Regions from separate parts of the Streptomyces sp. NPDC006487 genome, predicted to be linked through region 1. Evidence: riboswitches for the same ligand, from Rfam matches in the RefSeq annotation. Region 1 holds a riboswitch; each other region holds the start of a gene.

Region 1 (3,265 bases):
GGCGAGCTGGTCCTCGGTCAGGGTGGCCACTGTGCTCATCCCGTCGTCGGAATGGTGAAGTTCGCGCCCTCCTTGGCCCCGGAGGGCCAGCGCGAGGTGACGGTCTTGGTGCGGGTGTAGAAGCGGATGGAGTCGGGACCGTGCTGGTTCAGGTCGCCGAAGCCGGACCGCTTCCAGCCGCCGAAGGTGTGGTAGGCGACGGGGATGGGGATGGGCACGTTGACGCCGACCATGCCGACGCCCACCCGGCGGGTGAAGTCGCGGGCGGTGTCGCCGTCCCGGGTGAAGATCGCGACGCCGTTGCCGTACGGGTGCTCCGTGGGCAGGCGCAGCGCCTCCTCGTAGTCGGCGGCCCGTACGACGCTCAGCACCGGGCCGAAGATCTCCTCGCGGTAGATCCGCATCCCCGGGGTGACGCGGTCGAAGAGGCTGGGACCGGCGAAGTAGCCGTTCTCGTGCCCGGGCAGGGTGAACCCGCGCCCGTCGACGAGGAGTTCGGCACCCTCGGTTGCTCCGATGCCGACGTAGCGGTCCACCCGGTCCAGCGCGTCGCGGCTGACCAGGGGCCCGAAGTCGGCCCCGGGGTCGTCGGAGCGGCCGACGCGCAGCGTGGCCATGCGCTCCTTCAACTTCGAGACCAGTGCATCGGCAGTCTCCTCGCCGACGGGCACGGCGACGGAGACGGCCATGCAGCGCTCCCCGGCCGAGCCGTAACCGGCACCGACCAGCGCGTCGACGGCCTGGTCGAGGTCGGCGTCGGGCATCACGACCATGTGGTTCTTGGCCCCGCCGAAGCACTGGGCGCGCTTGCCGTGAGCGGCGGCGGTGGCATAGACGTACGCGGCGATCGGGGTCGATCCGACGAAGCCGAGGGCCTGGACGCGAGGGTCTTCGAGGAGGGTGTCGACGGCTTCCTTGCCGCCGTTGACGACATTGAGCACGCCGGCCGGCAGGCCTGCCTCCAGGAAGAGTTCGGCCAGCCGCAGCGGTACGGACGGGTCGCGCTCGGAGGGCTTCAGGATGAAGGAGTTTCCGCAGGCCAGGGCGGGGGCGGCCTGCCAGAGGGGGATCATGGCGGGGAAGTTGAAGGGGGTGATCCCGGCGGCGACGCCCAGGGGCGAGCGCAGCGAGTGCACGTCGATGCCCGTGCTCGCGTTGTCGGTGAACTCTCCCTTGAGCAGGTGCGGGATCCCGGCGGCGAACTCGACCACCTCCAGGCCGCGTTGCAGATCACCGTGGGCGTCGGCGACGGTCTTGCCGTGTTCTGCGGACAGCAGCCGGGCGATGGAATCCCGCTCGTCCTCCACCAGCTGCAGGAAGCGCAGCAGGACACGGGCCCGGCGTTGCGGGTTCCACTGTGCCCAATCCTGCTGAGCCTCCCGGGCGTTGGCGATGGCGGCCTCGGTGTCGGCGCGCCCGGCGAGCGGGACGCGGGCCTGCACCGTACCGGTGTTGGGGTCGTGCACGTCGGCGAAGAGGCCGGATGTCCCGGTGGTGTGCTTTCCGCCGATGAAATGGGTGAGCTCGCGGACCATGGATGCCTGCTCTCGTCAGGTTGGATCCGGGGATGGCACGACGGGGCCGCGGACGGACCCGGTGAGGGTGCGCCGCGAGGAACGTCGTGGGACTACGAGCGCGCCGAAATGGTGTGCGCGTGCTCCGCCGGATCACCAGGGTCGTGGGTACAAACCGGTGCCATGCGTGTCTGCTCCATCCTCGTGGACAACACGGAACATCCGCGGCCGGTATCCTGACTCCCGGATCCCCGCGTGCCGCCCGCCTTCCCGACAGACCTCGTCAGTGGCGTGTGGATGGCAGCACACTCCCCGGTCACAGTGGCGGGACCGTGCCGGTTTCTCACCGGCTTCCCTGCACCGCGGACCTTATGGGCACGAACATATAGTTGGACGTCCTAGTAAGTCCAGACCGTCGCCCGCGCGCCTACAGTCGGTGCATGCGCATCGTCTCCCTGCTCCCGGCGGCCACCGACATCGTGGCGGAACTCGGACTCGCCGCCGACCTGGTCGGACGTACCCATGAGTGCGACTGGCCGCCCGAGGCGGTCGCTTCGGTACCCGTGGTCACCCGGGCCGAGTTCGCCGCCGAGGACCTCGGCAGCCGGGAGATCTCCGAGGCCGTGGGTGGCGCCGCCCACTCCGGTTCCTCGCTCTACACCCTGGACACGGCAGCGCTCGCCGCTCTCGTGCCGGACCTCGTCCTCACCCAGGACCTGTGCGACGTCTGCGCCGTTTCCTATGGAGGGGTCTCGCGCGCGGTGCGCGTGCTCGACGGTGGTGCCCGCGTGCTGAGCCTGGAGCCGCGCACCCTCGATGGCGTACTCGACTGCCTGGTCACCGTGGGGGAGCTACTGGGCGTACGAGGGCGGGCGGAGCGCAGGCGGACCGAGCTGCGCGGCCGGCTCGACGAGGTGCGGTGGCTGACGGAAGGGCGGGCCAGGCCCCGGGTCGTGGCCATCGAGTGGCTCGACCCGCTGTGGCCCGCCGGGCACTGGGTGCCCGAACAGATCGCGCATGCCGGGGGCGAACCGCTGCTCGCCGTACCGGGGGAGCACACCAAACCGATGACCTGGGACGCCGTCCGCGCGGCCCGCCCGGACGTGGTGCTGGTCCTGCCCTGCGGCTTCCCGCCCGAACGCACGCTCACCGAGAGGGACTTGCTGACATCCCTCCCCGGCTGGCAGGAACTCCCGGCCGTGCGGGCCGGTGAGGTCTGGGTGCTGGACGGGCCCGCCTACTTCAACCGCCCCGGACCGAGAGTCGTACGCGGAGCCGAGGTGCTCGCCCATGTCCTGCACGGAGTGCGGGCGGGTGAACCCGTCACCGCGGCCGAGGCCCGCCGGATGCAGTGAGCGGCCGGGCCCGGGTCAGCCGCGGGCGGGGGCGGGAACGCCCTCGACGGGGTACGGGACGAAGGTGCTGCTGTTCTCGTCGACGGCCAGGGCCCGTCCCAGGGGCGGGACGGCCCGCTGCGGGCAGTCGAGGCGTTCGCACAGGCGGCAGCCCATGCCGATGGGAGTCGCGGCCGACCTGTTGCCGAGGTCCAGCCCATCCGCGTACACGAGCCGTGAGGCGTGCCGGATCTCGCAGCCGAGCCCGATGGCGAAGGTCTTGCCGGGCTCGCCCCAGCCGCCCCGGTGCCGGGTGACGGCGCGGGCCGTCCACAGGTAGCGCTGTCCGTCGGGCATGGCGGCGACCTGGACGTGGATGCGGCCGGGCGCGGCGAAGGCCTCGTACACGTTCCACAG
Region 2 (3,265 bases), on a different contig from region 1:
GCCGGCCCCGCCACCACCGGCCCGGGCACCACCGCCCCGCAGAGCCCGGGCGGGCCGGCCCCGGACCCCAAGCCCCAGGGGTCCGGTACGGACGGCGGAGCGCGCCCCACCGGAGCCCTGCCCTTCGACCTGCCGCAGCCGGCCGCCCTGCGCTCCGGAGCCGCCGGCAAGAAGCTGGTCTTCGCCCACTACTTCACCCCGTACCCGCTCTCCCTGGACAACGCGAACGCCGACGCCGACTACTACACCCGCAACTACCTGAAGCCGGACGGCGAGAACGGCAAACACCAGCGCTACGGCGGCCTGCTGCGCGACCGGCCGCTGCCCGTCCCGCCCAAGGCCGGGGACTGGGAGCTCGCCAACCTCCGGCAGGAGGTCCGCACCGCGCGCGCCGCCGGCATCGACGGATTCACCCTCGACCTGCTCTCCCTCTCCGGGAAGAACCTCGAACGCTGCAACCTCCTGATGGAGGCGGCCCGTTCGGTGGACCCCGCCTTCAAGGTCATGCTGATGCCGGACATGACCTCCCTGGGCACCGACGACCCGGCCGTGCTCGCCGACCTCCTCGCGGAACTCGGCAAGGCCCCGGCCGCCCACCGGCTCCCCGACGGACGGCTGGTCGTCTCGCCGTTCAAGGCGGAGGAGAAGAGCGCCGCCTGGTGGACCCGGGTCATGGACGTCCTGAAGTCCCGGCACGGCATCCGCACCGCCTTCGTCCCGCTCTTCCTCGACTTCGGCGCGCACAGCGGCGAGTTCGAGTCGATCAGCTACGGATTCTCCGAGTGGGGCAGCCGCAGCTACGTCGGCCAGGAGAGCTCCACGCGCGACGTGCGGCGCGCCCACGCGGCGGGCAAGATCTGGATGCAGCCCGTATCCGTCCAGGACGCCCGTCCCAACCAGGGCATCTACGACGAGGCGGGCAACACCGCGACCCTGCGCACCACATGGAACCGCGCCATCGAGGACGGGGCCGACTGGGTCCAGCTCACCACCTGGAACGACTACAGCGAGGGAAGCCAGTTCGCGCCCTCCCTGCACAACGGCCATGCCTACCTGGACCTTTCCTCGTACTACCTGACCCGGTTCAAGACGGGCGGCTGGCCGAAGATCGTCCGGGACACGCTGTACCTGAGCTCGCGCACCCAGTTCGCCGCCGCCGATCCGAGCGGCGGCCAGTCCCTCGTGATGTCGCTGCGGGGCGGCAGCGCCGCGGCTCGCGACACGGTGGAGGTGCTGAGCTTCCTGACCGGGCCCGCGAGCATCCGTACGGCCGTGGGGGCGGCCGAGGACGCGCACGCGGCCCCGGCCGGGGTCCACTCCGAGCTGCTTCCCCTCGGTCCGGGCACCGGCTCGGCGGCCGTGGTGCGGGACGGCAGGACCGGGGCCCGGGTGGAGCTGGGGTACCGGGTGGACCGCACGGTGGAGGTGCAGGACCTCCAGTACCACGCCGCCAGCAGCGGCCGGAGCTGAGCCCGGGGGCCTCGGCGCTGCTCTCCGTTGCTCTCCGCTGCTCTCCGCAGGGCTGAAGTCCCTTGGTGCGGGACCTTCGTCACCCCATATGTAGTGGTGGTGCCCCGCCGTCACATCCATATGTAGTGTTGGTCTTGCCGGTTCGGCGGGGCCCCTCCCCGACCGAGGCAACAGGGAACCCGGTGGGAATCCGGGACTGCCCCGCAACGGTGAATCCGCCACGGCGGACGAGTCCGACACCTGCCGGCACGGGCTTTCGAAGAGGCCCGCCATTCTTCCGTGCCGAGCCTCGTGGGAGGGCTGCCGTGACTGCTGTCGTCGATGCCGTGGAGACCGTGACCGAATACCTGGACCGCCGGGACTGGCGGGTGAACGCCAACGCCAACCAGGGCTATTCGCTCGGCGGGCTCATCCTCAATGCCGCAGGCAAGGTCACCGCGAACTACTGGCTGGAACAGGTCTATCCCGCCGCCGTGGCCCGCGCCCACCGCGAGGGCGACCTCCACCTCCACGACCTGGACATGCTCTCCGGTTACTGCGCCGGCTGGTCCCTGCGCACCCTGCTGACCGAAGGCTTCAACGGAGTCCCCGGACAGATCGACTCCGCCCCGCCCAGGCACCTGTCCTCGGCCGTCGGCCAGATCGTGAACTTCCTCGGCACCCTGCAGAACGAATGGGCGGGCGCCCAGGCCTTCTCCTCCTTCGACACGTACCTCGCCCCCTACGTCCGCCTCGATGCGATGACGTACGACCAGGTCAGGCAGTGCGTCCAGGAACTCGTGCACAACCTCAACGTGCCCTCGCGCTGGGGCACCCAGACCCCCTTCACCAACCTCACCTTCGACTGGACCTGCCCCGAGGACCTGCGCGAGCAGATCCCGGTGGTGGCGGGGGAGGAGACCGGTTTCACCTACGGCGAGCTCCAGGCCGAGATGGACATGATCAACCGGGCGTACATCGAGGTGATGACGGAAGGCGACGCCACCGGACGGGTGTTCACCTTCCCCATCCCGACCTACAACATCACCCGGGACTTCCCCTGGGAGAGCGAGAACGCCGAGCGGCTCTTCGCGATGACCGCCAAGTACGGGCTCCCGTACTTCCAGAACTTCATCAACTCCGAGCTCGAACCGAACATGATCCGCTCCATGTGCTGCCGGCTCCAGCTCGACCTGACCGAGCTGCTCGCACGCGGCAACGGCCTCTTCGGCAGCGCCGAACAGACCGGCTCGCTCGGCGTGGTCACCCTCAACTGTGCCCGGCTCGGGCATCTTTGCGCGGGCGACGAGGAGCGGCTGCTGGCCGAGGTGGACCGGCTCTGCGAGCTCGCCAGGGACAGCCTCGAGATCAAGCGGATCACCGTCCAGGACCTGATCGACGGCGGCCTCTTCCCGTACACCAAGCGGTACCTGGGCACCCTGCGCAACCACTTCTCCACCATCGGGGTCAACGGCGTCAACGAGATGGTCCGCAACTTCAGCGGGGGCGCGCACGACATCACCGCGCCCGAGGGCCACGCCCTCGCGGTCCGCCTCCTGGACCGGGTGCGGGCCCGGATGGTCGACTTCCAGGAGAGCACCGGCCACCTCTACAACCTGGAGGCCACCCCCGCCGAGGGCACGACCTACCGCTTCGCGAAGGAGGACCGGGCCCGCTTCCCCGGCATCCTCCAGGCCGGCACCGACGCCAACCCGTACTACACCAACTCCACCCAGCTGCCCGTCGGATGGACCGACGACCCCTTCGAGGCGCTGGAGCGCCAGGACGAGCTGCAGGGCAAGTACACGGGCGGCAC
Region 3 (3,265 bases), on a different contig from region 1:
TCGCGCCCGAGGCCGTCCCACGGGACCGCGACCAGGCGATCGCCGTACTGCGCCGCGCGGTCGAGCTCGGTGTGAACCACATCGACACCGCCGCGTTCTACTTCTCCTCGTCGCGCTCGGCCAACGAGCTGGTCAACCGGGCGCTGGCCCCTTACCCGCACGAGCTGGTCATCACCACCAAGGTCGGACCGGGCCGCGATCCCTCCGGCCAGTGGCTGCCGCACGCCACCCCGGAGCAGTTGCGCGGCCAGGTCGAAGAGAACCTGCGCCAGCTCGGCCGCGACCACCTCGACGTGGTGAACCTGCGCATCGTCGGCAGCGACTCGATCGCCGAACGCTTTGGCGCACTGGCCGATCTGCGTGCGGCCGGGCTCATCCGGCACCTGGGCCTGTCCAACGTCCGCGGCCACCACCTCGCCGAGGCCCGGAGCATCGCGCCGGTGGTCTGCGTCCAGAACATGTACGGCATCGGCGCGGCCCCCGAGCAGAAGGAGCTCCTGGACATCTGCGGTGAGCAGGGCATCGCGTTCGTGCCGTTCTACTCGATCGCCGGTACCGGTCGCACCGCCGGCGCCACCGACGGCCACAGCGCTGAAGTCCGCTCCGTCGCCCGCTCCCACGGCGTGAGCGCGGCCCAGATCCGGCTGGCCTGGACCCTGCACCAGGGCTCCCACGTACTGGCCATCCCCGGCACCGGCGATCTCGGGCACCTCGCCGAGAACGTCGCCGCGGGCGGCCTGCGCCTGTCCGAGGGTGAACTCCTCGGTCTGGCCGCGGCGAGCGACGAGACGGCATGAGGCGGTGGCCGGGCTGCCGGGGCCCCGCCCCCGCCTTCGCCCTCGGAGGGACTCAGTAGGTCGGGCAGAGGTTGGCCTGGACGGCCGCGACGATCAGGGCGGACTTGACGGGGCCGAAGCCGGCGGGGTGGTGGGGGCCGATGAAGCGCTGGTTCGCCCCGGCCACTCGCTTGGCCGGATCCTTCTCGCCCTTCATGGACTGGCACTGGTCCAGGCCTCGCGAGACGGCCTTGTCGTCCTTGCCGTTGACGATCTCGGGGTCGATCGTGTTCAGCGCGGCCAGGTAGGCGGCGCGCTGCGCGGGCGCGGGGCTCGGCGGGAGGCCGCTGTCGGGGCGGACCGCGCTCGGATCGGCGCTGGGCCTGCCGCTCTGGGCAGGGCTCGGCACGGTCGAGGCCGGGGCGGAGGTCTTGCCGGGGGCCGGCGCGTCGGAGTCGCTGCCGCACCCGGTGAGGGCGAGCAGTCCGGCGCCGGTGAGGGCGATGATCACGTGGTGTCTGCGCATCGGGCCATGGTCGCCCCGGCCCGGTGCTCGCGGGGCCGCTGTGACCGGGCTGTGACACGGCACCCCGAACAGCCGGTCGGCGCGGGCCGGGCAGGATCCGAACGAGACGGCCTAGCCTGGGGGAATGACCGCCACCGCCGGGCGCGAGCCCCAGTCCGACCTGCGGGACTTCCTGCGTTCCCGCCGTGCCCGGATCGGCCCCGAGGCAGTGGGCGCCGCCGCACATCCGGGAAGGCGTCGCGTGCCCGGGCTGCGGCGCGAGGAGGTCGCGCAGCTCGCGGGGGTCAGCGTGGACTACTACACCCGGCTGGAGCAGGGCCGCACCCGGCACGTGTCCGACGAGGTCCTCGACGCCGTGGCCCGGGCGCTGCGGCTCGATGCCACCGAGCGGTCCCACCTCTTCCACCTTCCCGGACGACCCCGACCAGACCCTCTACCTCTACACGGCAGAGCCGGGATCACGCTCCGAGGAGGCGCTGCGGGCCCTCGCCTCCCTGACGGCGCGGACGGTGCGGGGGGCCCACGGGGTGCGCCCGGAGCGCTGACCCCCCGGCCTTCTGGCACACTGGGCCGGGTTATCCAGGCGGTGCAGGACAGGAAACCGGTGCGAATCCGGTGCGGTCCCGCCACTGTGACCGGTACACCCCCGTGCGGGGACCCGGGAGTCAGACACTGACGCACCGCCTCTTTCGGTTCGACCAGGGGACGCGGATCCCCCGGAGAGGCTTCGCCATGTCCTCGTACGCCCGTGCGCTGCTGCGCGCGTTCCTGCCCGTCCCCCTCCTGATACCGCTGGCCGCGTGCGGGGGATCCCCCGCGGCACAGGATGCGAAGGCGGGAGCGGGCGCCGCGCCCGGCTTCCCGTACACGGTCACCAACTGCGGTGTCACCAGCACCTATCAGGCGCCGCCGCAGCGAGCCGTCGCCATGAACCAGCACGCCACCGAGATCCTCCTGGCCCTCGGGCTGGAGGAGAAGACGGTCGGGACGGCCTACCTGGACGACTCCGTACTGCCCGCCTACCGGCCCGCGTACGACAAGATCAAGGTGCTGGCGAAGGAATACCCCGCCAAGGAGATCCTCCTCGGAGCCAACCCCGACTTCGTGTACGGGGGCTACTCCAGCGCGTTCGACAAGGCGCAGGGCCGCGATCGCGAGGGACTCGCGAAGTCCGGCATCAACTCCCGCCTCAGCGTGGAGTACTGCACCCAGGGCAAGGTCGGCCTCGATCAGCTCAGGACCGAAATAACCGAGGTGGCACGGACCTTCGGCGTGCCCGAGCGCGGCGAGCGGCTCATCGCGGAGGAACAGCGCCGCATCGAAGCCGTCAGCGCACGCGTGAAGGACAAGGCCAAGCCCGCGGTCTTCGTCTACGACTCGGGCGAGGCCTCCGCCTTCACCTCCGGCGGCAACGGCATCGGCAACGAGATCGTCTCGCTGGCAGGCGGGACGAACGTGTTCGCCGACCTCGCCGACACCTTCGGCGACGTGTCGTGGGAGAAGGTCATCGAGCGGAAGCCCGAGGTCGTCCTCATCTACGACTACGGCGGCACCACCGTCGAAGCCAAGAAGCAGCGCCTGTTGAACGACCCGGCACTGGCCCAGGTCCCGGCGATCAAGAACCGGCGGTTCGTCGTGCTGCCGCTGTCCTCCGCCGTGCTCGGCGTACGCGTCGCCGACGCCGTCGAATCGCTGGGCGGTCAGCTCCACCCCGACGCCGCGTGAGGCTCCGGGCCGCCCGTGCGTTCACCCGTACGCCGGTCGTACTGGCCCTGCTCGCCGCCGCGCTGGCCGCGTCGGCCCTGGCGGGGCTGGCCCTGGGACCGGTACGGATCCCTGCGGAACGGGTGCTCGACATCGTGCTCGGCGGACCGGGACCCGGTGGCGGAGCGGGCGCCTTCGGCGCGATCGTATGGGACGTCCGGATGCCACGCGTCCTGCTCGGCGCCGTCGTCGGCGCGGG

The links. Region 1 has a riboswitch for cobalamin ahead of ACFYM0_RS11085 (CoA-acylating methylmalonate-semialdehyde dehydrogenase). Riboswitches for the same ligand answer to the same signal wherever they lie in the genome.
Region 2: it holds a riboswitch for cobalamin, as region 1 does, so the genes downstream of both, ACFYM0_RS05770 (ribonucleoside triphosphate reductase) here and ACFYM0_RS11085 (CoA-acylating methylmalonate-semialdehyde dehydrogenase) in region 1, are expected to answer to the same signal.
Region 3: it holds a riboswitch for cobalamin, as region 1 does, so the genes downstream of both, ACFYM0_RS11605 (ABC transporter substrate-binding protein) here and ACFYM0_RS11085 (CoA-acylating methylmalonate-semialdehyde dehydrogenase) in region 1, are expected to answer to the same signal.

Annotation. Positions count from the first base shown of each region.
Region 1 is NZ_JBIAHN010000005.1:389,155-392,419, reverse strand. It holds gene ACFYM0_RS11090 (acyl-CoA dehydrogenase family protein) at 1-39, opposite strand, end outside; gene ACFYM0_RS11085 (CoA-acylating methylmalonate-semialdehyde dehydrogenase) at 36-1,535, opposite strand; cobalamin riboswitch at 1,723-1,901, opposite strand; gene ACFYM0_RS11080 (cobalamin-binding protein) at 1,955-2,869, shown strand; gene ACFYM0_RS11075 (short-chain fatty acyl-CoA regulator family protein) at 2,885-3,265, opposite strand, start outside.
Region 2 is NZ_JBIAHN010000003.1:130,935-134,199, reverse strand. It holds gene ACFYM0_RS05775 (endo-1,3-alpha-glucanase family glycosylhydrolase) at 1-1,470, shown strand, start outside; cobalamin riboswitch at 1,592-1,733, shown strand; gene ACFYM0_RS05770 (ribonucleoside triphosphate reductase) at 1,776-3,265, shown strand, end outside.
Region 3 is NZ_JBIAHN010000006.1:81,914-85,178, reverse strand. It holds gene ACFYM0_RS11625 (aldo/keto reductase) at 1-797, shown strand, start outside; gene ACFYM0_RS11620 (hypothetical protein) at 850-1,302, opposite strand; partial or broken gene ACFYM0_RS11615 (helix-turn-helix domain-containing protein) at 1,427-1,726, shown strand; gene ACFYM0_RS11610 (hypothetical protein) at 1,680-1,847, shown strand; cobalamin riboswitch at 1,859-1,997, shown strand; gene ACFYM0_RS11605 (ABC transporter substrate-binding protein) at 2,035-3,027, shown strand; gene ACFYM0_RS11600 (FecCD family ABC transporter permease) at 3,024-3,265, shown strand, end outside.